Caballeronia sp. TF1N1: one gene and its partner. The main gene of each other region encodes a partner of the protein of the gene in region 2 in a complex. Links are inferred from orthologs where the notes say so. Each region holds a gene or a part of one and is shown on either strand. Other genes may lie near its edges.

What was found. The genes of interacting proteins can lie anywhere in the genome.
Region 1: the proteins of LDZ28_RS08940 (region 2) and LDZ28_RS06760 are in contact, whole or in part, in a cryo-EM structure (PDB 9GE8), measured with the Escherichia coli proteins. The link is inferred for Caballeronia sp. TF1N1 from one-to-one orthologs.

The regions. Positions count from the first base shown.
Region 1 is NZ_CP084626.1:1,459,838-1,467,016, forward strand. Bases 2,778-5,714 are described here. They hold LDZ28_RS06760 (ABC transporter ATP-binding protein), read right to left. Parts: upstream 4,629-5,714; coding sequence 3,927-4,628; downstream 2,778-3,926. Other genes in these bases: pgi (glucose-6-phosphate isomerase), read left to right, coding at 2,778-3,870; LDZ28_RS06765 (arylesterase), read left to right, coding at 4,627-5,286; LDZ28_RS06770 (hypothetical protein), read left to right, coding at 5,413-5,714. Also shown: LDZ28_RS06745 (FAD-dependent oxidoreductase), read left to right, coding at 1-256; LDZ28_RS06750 (NAD(P)H-hydrate dehydratase), read left to right, coding at 485-2,053; more of pgi, read left to right, coding at 2,248-2,777; more of LDZ28_RS06770, read left to right, coding at 5,715-5,754; LDZ28_RS06775 (SurA N-terminal domain-containing protein), read right to left, coding at 5,849-7,179.
Region 2 is NZ_CP084626.1:1,924,218-1,931,539, reverse strand. The notes cover bases 1,841-4,920. They hold LDZ28_RS08940 (ABC transporter permease), read left to right. Parts: upstream 1,841-2,175; coding sequence 2,176-4,665; downstream 4,666-4,920. Other genes in these bases: LDZ28_RS08935 (group II truncated hemoglobin), read left to right, coding at 4,687-4,920; LDZ28_RS08945 (DUF4126 domain-containing protein), read left to right, coding at 1,841-2,065. In the rest of the region: quaternary ammonium compound efflux SMR transporter SugE, read left to right, coding at 782-1,102; more of LDZ28_RS08945, read left to right, coding at 1,427-1,840; more of LDZ28_RS08935, read left to right, coding at 4,921-5,109; LDZ28_RS08930 (alanyl-tRNA editing protein), read left to right, coding at 5,206-5,937; LDZ28_RS08925 (DUF924 family protein), read left to right, coding at 5,934-6,533; LDZ28_RS08920 (SDR family oxidoreductase), read right to left, coding at 6,955-7,322.

The sequences.
Region 1 (7,179 bases), 460 kb from region 2 along the record:
CACGCACGACTGGATTCCGGGCGCGGGACGCGTCTCGGCCGCGCGTCCGTGGGAAGGCCTGCGGCTCTTTTCCGCCGATGGCCTGCCGGCAGTCGGCGCGACACGGCATCCGCGTGTGTTCGTGAACGCGGCGCATGGTCCGGCGGGCTGGGGGCTCGCGTGCGGGTCGGCGAAGGTGGTGGCGGACCTCCTGTCCGATGTGACGTCCGAGGTTCCGGAACAGACGCTTGCGGCGTTGAGTATCGAGCGGTTTTGAAGAGCGCGCGTCCGTGCTCTCGCGTGCTGCGGTGCTCGTGGCTGCGTCGGCCTGGCATTCGGTTTGTGCGAGCCGCGCGCGTCGGCTTGGCATTCGGTTTGTGCAAGCCGCGCGCGTCTTTGAGCGACTCACGAACCTTGCAATCCTGGTCGAGCCGAATCGCCACCTGCTTCAGGCACGAACGGTGCGAATCGGCGCAATGTTCGCTGCACGCCTATCATCGTCGACATGACCGATCCCCGACCGCCCTACTTCACGCCCCGCGACGATGCCCTCGCGCTCCTGACGCTCACGGAGCTGCGTTCGCTCGAAGCGCGCGCCGCCGCCGCGCTGCCGCCTCACACGCTGATGGCCCGCGCAGGCGCCGCCGCCGCACAGCTTCTGCTCGATACGCGCGACTTTCATACGAAGAAGCCCGTCTGGATCGTCGCCGGCCCCGGCAACAACGGCGGCGATGCGCTCGTGATGGCCGAGCGGCTTCACCGCGCGGGCGTGACGGTGCGCGTTTGCATGCCGGTCGAGGTCAAGCCCGACGACGCCCGCTGGGCGCTCGAAGCGGCGCGTGCCGCAGGCGTGACGATAGACACCGAAGTCCCCGCATCGTTCGATGAATTCGGCTGGCTGATCGACGGCATGTTCGGCATCGGCCTGACACGGGTGCTGGACGGCGTGTTCGCCGACATCGCGACACGTCTGTCGCAAAGCGCGCGCGATGCCGACAGCCGCGACCACGGCCGCGTGCTCGCGCTCGATGTCCCGAGCGGTCTCGACAGCGACACCGGCGCACCCGTCGCGGGTGGCGCAAGCGTGCGCGCAAACGAGACGATCACGTTCATCGGCGCGAAGCCGGGCCACTTCACGGCGGAAGGCCGCGATCTGTGCGGCACGCTGCATGTCGCCACGCTCGACATCGAGCCGCCCGCCGCACCTTCCATCGTGCTCAACGTGCCGGCCCTTTTCGCGGCCCACATGCCGCCGCGCGACAACGCGACCAACAAAGGCACGTTCGGCACGCTTGCCGTGATCGGCGGCGATACCGGCATGTGCGGCGCGCCCATCCTCGCCGCGCGCATGGCGCTCTACGGCGGCGCGGGCAAGGTCAACGTGGCGTTTCTAGGCGAAGGTGCGCCGTCCTACGATCCGCCGCATCCCGAACTGATGCTGCATCACGTCGACGACTTCGCGCTCGAAAAGATGGACGCGCTTTCGATCGGCTGCGGCATGGGTAAGAGCGACCGCGCGAGAAAAGTGCTCGCCGATGTCCTGAAGCTCGACGTCGCCAAGCTGCTCGACGCCGATGCGCTCAATCTCGTCTCGAAGGACGACGCCCTCGCCGCAGAAGTCGCGGGACGCGGCGCCAAGGGCAATCCGTGCGTGCTCACGCCGCATCCGCTAGAAGCCGCGCGGCTCTTGCAAAGCGATGCAAAGGCGGTGCAGGCCGACCGCATCGCGGCCGCGCGTCGGTTGGCAACGCGTTATTCGGCGGTCATCGTGCTGAAAGGCTCGGGCACGGTCATCGCGTCGCCGGATGGCCGCGTCGCCATCAATCCGACCGGAAACGCAGGACTCGCCACCGGCGGCACCGGCGACGTGCTCGGCGGATTGATCGGAGCATTGCTCGCCCAAAAGTTGCCTGCGTATGAGGCGGCGCTGGCAGGCGTGTACTTTCACGGGCAGGCCGCCGAGCATCTGGCGAGCGAAGGCACCGGGCCTGCGGGACTGACGGCGGGCGAACTTGCGCCTGCCGTGCGCAGTCTCATCAATCGGCGCTTCTATCAACGACAGCAGCGCGCCTGATTCGCGCGAGGCTTGCACGGCGCCGCGATGACGCCTTGCAAGCATTCGTTCATGCATCGTCGCTATACTGCCTCTTGCTTCTTACATTCGAGCATCCGCGGCACCGCTGGTCGCGTTCACGAACTGACTGACGCCTCCCGCCAAGCCGCCTTTGCACGAACGTTTCCTTTGTCACTCAGGACTATCGAACCGTTATGACGCTCAAATCGCTACCCGCCTGGTCGGCGCTCCAATCGCACTACGATGCCATCTCCGGCGAGCGCCTGCGCGACTGGTTCGCGCCGCAAAACGACACCGCGCCCACGCGCGCCGAGCGCTTCACGTTCGACGGCGGCGGTATCAGCATCGACTTCTCCAAGAACCGCATCACCGACGCCACGCTCAAGCTGCTCATCCAGCTCGCCGAAGAGGCGAAGGTGACCGAGCGCCGCGATGCCATGTTCGCGGGCGATATCGTCAATATCACGGAACATCGCGCGGTGCTGCATACGGCGCTGCGCGCGCAAACCGACGACGCGCCATTCGCCGAACAGGTCCGCGCCGAGCGCGCGAAAATGGCCGCGTTCGCCGACAAGGTCCGCGACGGCTCGTGGACCGGCTATACCGGCAAGCGTATCCGCCATGTGGTGAACATCGGCATCGGCGGCTCGGACCTCGGGCCGAAGATGGTCGTGCACGCGCTGCATCATCTGGCATCGAAAGAACTCGACACGCATTTCGTCTCCAATGTCGATGGCGCCGATCTCTGGAACGTGCTCCAGCAAGTCGATGCCGAAGAGACGCTCGCGATCATCGTCTCCAAGACCTTCACGACGCTCGAAACCATGACCAACGCGCACTCCATGCGCGATTGGTTCTTGAAGCAGGGCTGCCCGGAAAGCGAGCTTTCGAAGCACTTCGTCGGCGTCTCGGCGAACCCGGCGGAAGTGGTCAAGTTCGGCATCGCGAAAGAAAACGTCTTCGAGATGTGGGACTGGGTCGGCGGGCGCTATTCGCTGTGGTCGGCGGTGGGCCTGTCCATCGTGATCTCGGTCGGACCGAAGAATTTCGACGCGCTGCTGGAAGGCGCGTACGCGATGGATCAACACTTCCGCGAAGCGCCGCTCGACAAGAATCTGCCCGTGCTGATGGGCATGATCGGCATCTGGTATCGCAACTTTTTCGGCTCGCAGAGCGATCTGATCGCGCCTTATTCGCAGGCGCTGCACTATCTGCCTTCGTATCTTCAGCAATTGGAGATGGAAAGCAACGGCAAGTCGGCGACGCTGGCAGGCGGCATGGTCGATTACCCGACCGCTGCCGTGATCTGGGGCGAGCCCGGCACGAACGGCCAGCACGCGTTTTTCCAGATGCTGCATCAAGGGCCGACCATCATCCCGATCGATTTCATCGCCGTGCTCACGCCTGAGCATCCGCTCGTCGATCACCATGCGAAGCTGCTCGCCAACTGCTTCGCGCAAAGCGAAGCGCTGATGCTCGGCCGCACGCTCGAAGAGGCGAAGAAGGTCGCGGGCCCGGGCAAGGAAGAACTTGCCACGCATTTGAGCTTTCCGGGGAATCGGCCGACCACGACCATCATTCTCGATGCGCTCACGCCCGAGGCGCTCGGCGCGCTTATCGCGCTGTACGAACACAAGGTGCTCGTGCAGGGCGCGGTGTGGGACGTGAACTCGTTCGATCAGTGGGGCGTGGAACTCGGCAAGATTCTCGGCAAGGTGGTCGAGGCGGATATCACCGCCGCGAGCGCCGATCCGAAGAAGCACGATGCCTCGACCTCCGCGTTGATCGAGCGCGCGCGCAAGGCTCTGAAATATTGACGGCTGGTTGCGTCGTTAAAGCCCGCATCGGCCTGCATCGGCCGATGCGGGCTTTTTTATACGCTCAGGCCATTGACGAGCCGCCCTGCTTCGATCGTCACGGTCGCATCGCAACGTTCGGCGAGTTCGACGTCGTGCGTGACGAGCACGAGCGTCGCGCCGTTGCGTTCGTTCATCGCGAACATGAGATCGATGATGGCATAGCCCGTGGCGGCGTCGAGGCTGCCGGTGGGTTCATCGGCGAAGAGCACCGCCGGATGCGTAACAAAGGCGCGCGCCAACGCCACGCGTTGCTGTTCGCCACCGGACAGCAGCTTGGGATAATGCGCCGTGCGTTGCGCGAGACCGACCTGATCGAGCAGCGAGCGCGCGCGTGCGGCAATCTGATCGTGCGGCAACTCCGCGCGCAGTTCGAGCGGCAGCATGACGTTCTCGAGCGCGGTGAGATGCGGCATCAACTGGAACGACTGGAACACGAAACCGACCGCGCCGCTTCTGAGCGCGGCGCGCTGGTCTTCATCGAGCGTGGAAAGCTCCTTGCCCAATAAACGAACCGAGCCCGCACTCGCGCTGTCCAAACCCGCGAGCAGGCCGAGCAGTGTCGACTTGCCCGAGCCCGATGCCCCGACGATCGCCACGCTGCTGCCCTTCGCGATGGACAGATCGATCTGATCGAGTATCGTGAGCTCGCCCGTTGCGTCCTTCACCCGCTTGCTTAAACCCCGAACTTCGATGACCGGCTCGATATTGTTTTGCATGGACACCCTGAAAAAGAACTGGAGCGCGCGTGCTTGCGTCGCCTTGACAATGCTTGCGGCAAGTTCCGCGCTGCATGCACAAGACGCAGCGACGAACAAGCCTGCAATCGTCGTGCTTGGCGACAGCCTTTCCGCCGAATACGGCTTGCCTCGCGATACCGGCTGGGTCAACCTGCTGCGCCAAAGGCTTGCGAAAGAGCGTCTCGATTATAGCGTCGCCAATTCGAGCATCAGCGGCGACACCACGAGCGGCGGACGCGCGCGATTGACCGCCGTGCTCACGCGTATCAAGCCGGCGGTTGTAGTCGTGGAACTCGGCGCGAACGATGCCTTGCGCGGCGTGCCGCTTGCCACCACCGAGACGAATCTGCGTGGAATAGTCGAGGCATCGCAGGCGGCGCATGCGAAGGTTTTACTCATCGGCATGTACGTTCCGCCCAATTACGGCCCCGACTATTCGCAAAAGTTCCACGCCATCTATGAACGCATCGCCAAGGACAAGAATGTGGCGCTCGTCCCTTTCCTGCTTGCCGGGATCGAAAACAAGCCGACGATGTTCCAGTCGGACCAGATTCATCCGACGGTGCAGGCCCAGCCATTGCTATTAGAAAACGTCTGGCCAAGCTTGAAACCCTTGCTGGGCGCAAGTGCGTCGTAACAACGAAGACGCCAGCCGCGACAGCTTTTCCAACAAACGCGGAACACGGCCAAGATTCAGTTATCTGAGACTTTCGCGTAACTCTTATAACCCCGCTCGCAAGAGAGCGCTCTACAAGGAGGTCACGTGAAATACTTCCCTCTGGTCGCATTGACCATCGCGATTTCGGCATGCGCCGCTCAACCGCCCGCAGGCGTGCAGCAAGTCGGCATGAGCGACAAGCCGGTCAAGGCGGTCGCCGAATGCGTCTCGCACGCATGGGCTGACAAGACGCAACAGCAAGTCGTGTCGCAAGATACGCTTGCCAACGATCAGGCCGTCGATGTCTATGTGCCGGGTCAGCAGCCGCCGAATGGCGCAGCCGCCGTGGTGCGTCCGAAGTGGTCGGGTCCGGGCTCGTGGGTGGGTTTCCGCGCATCGGGTGCCGCTGGCAGCCAGGCGACGGGCGACATTCAGGCTTGCCTGTAAGGACACTGTTGCTGGTTACATCGGGCAGCAATGAAAAAGCCCCGCGTCCTTTCGGACACGGGGCTTTTTGGTGCGACTGACGTTTTACTGCTTCTTATTGATTGGCCGCGGGCACTGGCGCCTGACTCAGCTTGACCTTCGAGCGCGCCTTCAACGAGTCGATATACGCTTCCATCTCGGCTTGAGCATAGACCTGCGCGATCTGCTGCTGCGCGCCGGCGAGACGATCCGCGGCCACCGCGTTGGCTTTCTCGATACCGTTGACGCGATAGATCGCATAGCCGTCCGTGCCGAGATCGACGCCGACGTACGCGGGCAACTTCGAGGCATCCGCCTTGAAGATCGCGCTCAACGCGGCAGGCGGCAAGCCCTGCGCGTCGTTGCGCGAGACGATGATCGGTGACGTGAAGCCATCGGTCGACTTCGATTTCTGCAGATCGGCAAGCTTCGTCTGGCCTTCCTTGAGCGCCATCGCAGCTGCGTCTTGCGCGACGACCTTCGTGCGTACCGCGTCCTTCACGGCGTCGAACGCGGGAACGGTCGAAGCCTTGTAGTCGGTCACGCGCGCGGCGATCAGCGTGTTGTTGCCTGCATCGACGGCTTGGGTGTTGTTGTGATCTTTCACCGAGTCCGGCGAGAACACGGCCGCCAGAAACTTCGCATTGTTGAGCGGATTGTCCTGCGGCAATTGCGTGTTGGGCTTCGGACCGACCGTAGCGGTCTGAACCGTGAGCTTGTATTTGTCGGCCGCGGGCTGCAGCGACTTCGCCTGTTCGTAGACGGTGTCGGTGAAGCCTTGCGCTGCTTCTGCAAAGCCCTTGCTGCCCTGTTGCGCGGCGTAGTCCTTCGCGAGCGCTTCCTTCACTTCGTCGAACGACTGCGTAACCGACGGCTTGACGTCCGTTGCCTGAATGATGTGGTAACCGAAGTCCGACTCGACGATATCGCTCACTTCGCCCTTTTTCAGGTTGAACGCGGCGTCGTCGAAAGCCTTGCCGCCCGCGATCTGACCGCGCGCGAAGTAACCGAGGTCACCGCCCTTCGACGCCGAGCCCGGATCTTCCGAATTCTTCTCCGCTACTTGCGCGAACTGATCGGGATGCGCCTTTACTTGCGCGAGCAGTTGTTCGGCCTTCTGCTTCGCCTTCGCCTTGTCGGCCGCGCTGGCGTCCTTCGGCGCGTTCACGAGGATGTGACTCGCGCGCACCTGACCTTCCGTGCGGTAGCGCTGGATGTTGTCGTCGTAGAACTTCTTGAGATCGGCGTCGCTCGGCTTCGATGCCGCCGCGAGCGTGGACGGCGACAGCACGAGGTACTGAATGGTCGCGGTCTCGGGCGTCGCGAAGTCATTGCGATGCGCGTCGTAGTACGAATGCAGTTGCGCGTCGGTGGGTTGAACTTTCGCGGCGTAATCCGCCGCGCGCA
Region 2 (7,322 bases):
TATGCCCAAGCCGGTACGGAAACGACGGCGTGAAGATCACGTCGAAGAAGCTCACCACTTCGAAGCGGCCGTCCGGCAACATGCGATGCCCTTGCGGCGTCTGCATCCAGCTATTGACGGCGAGAATTCAGAACGACGAGATGACCGTGCCCGCCGCGACGAAGATCGCGGACATGACGTGCGCCCATTGCGGCACGAGCTTGCGTCCGAACAGGAGCACGCCGAGAAACGCCGATTCGAGGAAGAACGCCGTCAGCACTTCGTAGCCCATCAGCGGGCCGACGACATTGGCGGTGGCATCGGAGAAACGGCTCCAGTTGGTGCCGAACTGAAACGGCATGACGATGCCCGACACCACGCCCATGCCGAACGACACCGCGAAGATTTTCAGCCAGAACGCGGACAGGCGCCGGTAGACATCGCGCTTGGTGATCCACCAGTTGAATTCGAGCGTCGCGATGAAGCACGACAGGCCGACCGTGAACGCGGGCAGCAGTATGTGGAACGCGACGACCCAGGCGAACTGGAAACGTGAAAGCAGGACCGAATCGACATCCATGAGCGCTCCTTTTATGTTTCTGTAAAAGGCGGGGCGAAGGGTGCACGGTCGCACACTGGTGGCGCGCGCTCCATTAATACACGGTTTTCCATCGCTCGGCACGAGGAGCGAAAAGCCTTGCTGCACCAAATCGGTATAATTACGGTCTGCTTTCGCCGCGTGGACGACCGCGCGCGCTTCTTGTTACCGGGGACGGCCCCGTTCCTTCGAGGAAGTCACCTCATGTCCTGGATTCTTCTTTTTATCGCCGGTTTGCTCGAAGTGGCATGGGCCGCCGGGCTCAAGTCATCGGAAGGCTTTACGCGGCTTTGGCCGTCGTTGTTCACGCTGGTGACGGCCATCGGCAGCTTCGTCTTGCTTGCCATGGCCATGCGCCAGGTGCCGCTCGGCACCGCTTACGCTGTTTGGACGGGAATCGGCGCGGTCGGCGCGTTTATTTTCGGCATCGTATTTCTGGGCGAGGCGTTGACGGCGGCGCGTATCGGCAGCGCGGCGCTGATCGTCGCGGGGCTCATCGGACTCAAGCTCTCGTCCGGGCATTGACGCGCTGTTGCGCCGGCGCGACCGCAATGGTCGCCCGTGCGAGCGGCAGCGCACTTCGGGCGGCATTCGCCGGATGTCTTGCTGCACCGCTTCCTTTTGCATGGATATAATGGTCTGAAGGCATTTCCGATTTTCAGCAATCTCCGATTGCAGATAACATCACTCGGCGAGCCGCACCGTTTTATCTTTCCGCCTGCGTCACGAGGCTTTTTTCGATATCCTCGTTGATATGGGCGGCTTCTTCCGGCATCCGGGCCGGAAAGAAGCGACGTTCAGACCGGCGGACACGGTTGGCCGGGTTGCTGGCGCACCAAGGAGGCGGCAATGCTTGAGTCACTTTCGCTCGCTGCGGGCCTGTCATGGGCGAGCGGGTTGCGCCTGTATCTCACGGTCTTCATCGCGGGTCTGTTTGAACGCATCGGTCTCATCCATCTTCCTGATTCGCTCGCGGTGCTCGGTTCGCCGTGGGTGATCGGCGTGGCGGCGGTGCTCGCCGTCGTCGAATTTCTCGCCGACAAGATTCCCGCGCTCGATTCGCTGTGGGACGCCATTCACACGTTCATCCGCATTCCGGCGGGCGCCGTGCTTGCCGCCGGCACGCTCGGTCATGCCGATCCGGCCATGCTCACCATCGCGGCGCTGGCGGGCGGAACGCTTGCCGGCGCCTCGCATTTCGCCAAGGCGGGCACGCGCGCGCTGATCAATCTCTCGCCCGAACCGGTGTCGAACTGGGCGGCATCCGCGACGGAAGATATCGGCGTGCTGCTCGGCATCACGCTCGCGCTCTTCGTGCCGGTGCTGTTCCTCGTCATGCTGATTGCGTTCCTGGTCATCGCCGGTTGGGCGCTGCCGCGCCTCGTGCGCGGCGTGCACGGCGGCATATCGCGCATGGCCAAGCACATGCTGCCCGGCAGCGGCGCGCCGCAAACGTCGATCACGAGCCTGCGGAGCAAGCACGATTGAGCACCGCGGCGCGCAACGACTCCACTCCCTCCAAGGCCGCGCTCAAAGCCGACCGCACGCATCCTCCTGTCCGGCTCGATTTTCTGCAGACCGCGCGTCAGGCGTGGCGCATGACCGCGCGCGACTGGCGCGCGGGCGAGCTCACCATGCTGCTGCTCGCGCTGGTGCTGGCGGTGGCGGCGCTGTCGAGCGTCGGTTTTCTCTCCGACCGCATGCGTCAAGGGCTCGTGCGCGACGGCCGTCAGATGATCGCGGCGGACTTCGTCGTGCGCTCGGATCATCCCGTCGATGCGATGTTCACCGACCAAGCCAGGTCGCTCGGCCTCGAAACCGCCGGGACCACGATCTTCCCGAGCATGATCAGCTCGACCGCGGCGCAGCCCGCCTCGCGGCTCGCGGCGATCAAGGGCGTGACGCAAGGTTATCCGCTGCGTGGCGCGCTGCGTATCGCGTCGGCGCCCGGCAAGCCCGACGCGCCCGTCAACGGCATTCCCGCGCCCGGCACCGTCTGGGTCGATGCGTCCCTGCTCGATGCGCTGAAAACGCAGCCCGGCGGCACGGTGAAGGTCGGCACGCGCACGTTCAAGGTCGCGGGCATCATCACGCGCGAGATGGATCGCGGCTTTTCCTTCGTCAACTTCTCGCCGCGCCTCATGATGCGCGCCGATGAAATCGCCGCCACGGGATTGCTCGGCTACGGCAGCCGCGTGACTTACCGCTTGCTGGTCGCGGGACCGGATGCGCAGATCGAGCGCTTCGCGCAATTCGCCCGCGATAAGACCGACGGCGGCAAATTGCGCGGCGTCGGACTCGAATCGCTGTCGGACGGGCAGCCGCAAGTGCGGCAGACCATCGATCGCGCGAGCCACTTTCTCACGCTCGTTTCGCTGCTGACGGCGATGCTCGCGGCGGTAGCCATCGCCATGGCCGCGCATCGTTTTGCGCGGCGGCATCTCGACGGCTGCGCCACCATGCGTTGTCTGGGCGTCAGTCAGCGCACGCTGCGCGCGTTGTTTCTGAACGAATTCCTGGCGATCGGCGTGATCGGCAGCGCGCTTGGCGTCGTGCTCGGTTTCGGCGGCCATCTCGTGCTGCTGAACTGGCTGGGCTCGCTCGTCGATGTCGATTTGCCGCAGCCCTCCGTCTGGCCCGCGCTGCAAGGCATCGCGATGGGCCTCGTGCTGCTGCTCGGCTTCGCCCTGCCGCCGCTTTTGCCGCTCACGCGCGTGCCGCCTGTGCATGTGATCCGCCGTGAACTCGGCGATGCAAAGCGCGTCGCTTATGCGGCCTACGGCGTCGGCGTCGTGCTGTTCGCGGCGTTGCTCATCGTCGCGGCGGGCGAGTTAAAGCTCGGCGGCATCGTCGCGGGCGGATTCGCGGCCGGCCTCCTGATCTTCGGCGTGATCGCGCGCGCGGCGTTGTGGGCGGCGGCGCGCTTCGTGCGGCGGGAAAAGAGCCGCGCGGGCGTGGGCTGGCGTTATGCGCTGGCGTCGCTCGAACGGCGCAGCGGCGCGAGCGCGTTGCAGATCACGGCGCTTGGCATCGGCCTCATGTGTTTGTTGCTGATAGCGATGACGCGCGACGACCTTATCAAGGGCTGGCGCGCCGCCACGCCGCCGGATGCGCCCAACGAGTTTCTCATCGACATCCAGCCGGATCAGCGCGAAGGCGTGCTCGCGTATCTGCATGGGCATGGCCAACCCGATGCCGCGCTCTCGCCGATGGTGCGCGCGCGTCTCGTCGCCATCAATGGCAAGGCGGTAAATCCGGACAGCTACGACAAGCCGGATGCAAAACGGCTCGTCGATCGCGAATTCAATCTTTCTTACACCACTGAATTGCCGGGCGATAACCGCGTGACGCAGGGCACGTGGTTCGGCAAGAACGCGCAGCCGGCGGTGTCGATAGAAGAGGGCATCGCGAAAACTATTCGCGTGAAGATGGGCGACACGCTGCGTTTCGATGTCGCCGGCATGCCGGTCGAGGCGCCGGTGACGAGCGTGCGCAAGGTCGACTGGAATTCGTTCAAGGTCAACTTTTTCGTGCTGATGCCGCCCGAGACGCTGGCCGACCTTCCCGCGACGTTCATCACGAGTTTTCATCTGCCGCCGGAACAGGCGCGCACCATCGACGGCCTCGTCGCCGCCTATCCGAACGTGACCGCCATCGATACCGCGCCGATCCTCGCGCAGATTCAGCGCACGCTCGACCAGGTGATCGGCGCGGTGCAGTTCCTGTTCATCTTCACGCTCGCGGCCGGCGTGCTGGTGCTTTATGCGGCGCTTGCCGGCACGCGCGACGAACGCATGCGCGAGTCGGCGCTATTGCGGGCTTTGGGCGCATCGCATCGGCAGATTCGTTCGGTGCAGGTCGCTGAGTTCGTCGCGGTCGGCGCGTTGTCCGGCCTGATGGCGGCGCTCGGTGCGCAGGGCATCGGTTACGTGCTTGCATCGCGCGTGTTCGAGTTTCATATCGAGTTCAACCCGTGGCTCGTGCCGGTTGGCATCGTCGCGGGCGTTGCTTGCGCGGCGCTCGGCGGCTGGATGAGCCTGCGGCGCGTGCTGGCGCGTCCGGCCTTGCAATCGCTGCGCGACGCCTGAGTTTTCTGTTGTCCAAAAGCAATGAGCGAAGTCAATTCCCAACCTTCCGACGATGAAGTCCAAAAGCCCACGCCGTTCGAACTGATCGGCGGCGAGGAACGTCTGCGCGCGATGGTCGATCGCTTTTACGATCTGATGGACCTCGAACCCGAATTCGCGGGCTTGCGCGCGCTGCATCCGCCGACACTCGACAACTCCCGCGACAAGACCTTCTGGTTTCTGTGCGGCTGGATGGGCGGACCGGATCACTACATCAGCCGCTTCGGCCATCCGCGTTTGCGGGCGCGGCATATGCCGTTCGCCATTGCAACGGCCGAGCGCGATCAATGGTTGCGCTGCATGGCGTGGGCGATGCAGGACATCGGCCTCGACGAGCCTTTGCGCGAGCGCCTTCTCACCTCTTTCTTCGATACCGCCGACTGGATGCGCAACCGGCCCGGCTGATTCGCGCGCTTTTGTATCGGTCCAAGGCAGCGGCGCGTGCGGCATGATCTGCGGAACGGCTTTTTGCCGCCCCACGAAATATCGCAAGGACAAGACATGAGCACACGCGCACTCTTTCGCGAGGACGCTTATCGCACACAGTGCGAGGCGAGCGTCACGGCTATCGACGAAATGGGCATCCACCTCGATCAAACCGTGTTTTATCCGCTCGGCGGCGGCCAGGCCGGCGATGCGGGCACGCTGACGCTTGCCGACGGCACGAAGATCGTCATCGCCGACACGCGCAAGGCGAAGTTCGAAGGCGCCACGCCCGACGACGCCGTGCATGTGCCCGCGCCCGGCCAAGAAGAAGCGCTTTCGCTTTTGAAGGTTGGCGACAGAGTGAGCGCGGAGATCGACTGGGAGCGGCGGTATCGGCATATGCGGCTGCATACGGCGAGTCATCTGATGTGCGCGGTACTGCCGTATCCGGTGGATGGATGCAGTATCACGAGAGACTATGCGCGCCTCGACTTCGCGACGGTCGAGCCTATCGAACGTGAGCGCGTGGAAGCGCGTCTGGCGGAACTGATCGGCGGCGCGCACGACGTGAATACCGAATGGATCACCGACGACGAGATGACCGCGCGCCCTGAACTCGTCCGCACGATGAGCGTAAAGCCGCCGATGGGCCTTGGCCGCGTGCGCCTGTTGCGCATCGAAAACGTGGATTTGCAGCCATGCGGCGGCACACATGTGCGTAATACGGGCGAGATCGGCGGCTTGCGGATTGCAAAGCTGGAGAAGAAGAGCGCGCGCACGCGGCGACTGGTGCTGGAGCTGGTTTGAACGCGCGAGCGGAAGCACTCGATCCGCGCGCGAGCGCGATACTCGAATTCTGGTTCGGCGCGGTCGGCTCGCCTGAGGCCGGGACGGAACGCAAGCTGTGGTGGAAAAAGAAGCCTGCCTTCGATGCGCAGATCAGCGAGCGTTTCGGCGCGGTGCTCGAAGAAGCGCTGTCGGGCGGTTTGCGTGAATGGGAGCGCACGCCTTCGGGTGCGCTTGCGCTGATCGTGCTGCTCGACCAGTTTTCGCGCAATTGTTATCGGCATACGCCGCGCGCGTTTGCGGGCGACGAGCGTGCGTTGGCGTTGGCGAAAGCGCTGGTCGATTCCGGCGATGATTTGCGCTTGGCCGATGCATACCATCGTGCGTTTGCGTATATGCCATTCGAGCATGACGAGACGATGGAAAGCCAGCTTCGCGCGGTTGAATTGTTTGGGAAATTAGAGCAAGAAGAGGGCGTGACGAGCTTCCATGAATCGGCGATGAAGCATGCGGAAGTCATCGAACGATTCGGGCGCTTTCCGCATCGCAACCGAATTTTGGGCAGGCCGACGACGAAGGACGAAGAAACGTGGCTGACGACCCGCGGCGGCTTTTAGAGGGAGGCGAACCCGATGATTGCGCGCAGCGAGTCAGAAAGGCGTGGCTAGGAGGTCCGAAGAGCATTAAGACCAGTAGTCAATGTGAGTGCTCGAGTAGAACCGCGCAAAGACAAGGCTTCCCACCAGCGGGCCGCAAAGAAGGTCATCAGCTGCGGAGAGGTGACAAAAAAATTCGCAGACAACGGCCCATTGCAGGGCAAGCGCTCGAAGAGAATCATCAGCTGCGAACGACTACGAGCGTGAGAAAGGGGAAGTGCTCAAAGGGTTTGTGGTAAATAGCGGGGAACCAGTTGTGCTTCAGAAGCCGGTTCCTAAGCTGCTTTCTTTGGTGACTTTCTTTGCAGCAGCAAAGAAAGTTACCCCTCCGCCGGGGAGGCGGCTACTGAACAAAACGCAGCAAAAGAAAAAAAGAAAGCACTCACCGCCCACCGGCGACATCGATCAAAGCCCCGGTGACATAAGAAGCGGCATCGGAGAGTAGCCAGACGATAGCCTCGCCGACTTCATCGGCGGACCCGGCGCGCCCGATAGGCGTCTGCCCACCCAGCACCTGAGCCCGATCGGGCTTACCACCACTAGCGTGAATCTCGGTCTCGATGAGACCTGGCCGAATGGCATTGACCCTCACCCCTTCGCGCCCGAGCTCTTTGGAAAGCCCGATGGTGAGTGTATCGATAGCCCCTTTGGAAGCCGCATAATCGACATACTCCCCCGGGCCGCCTAATCTGGCGGCCGCCGAAGAAACATTCACGAGCGCCCCGCCCTTGCCACCACGCGAAGTGGAAA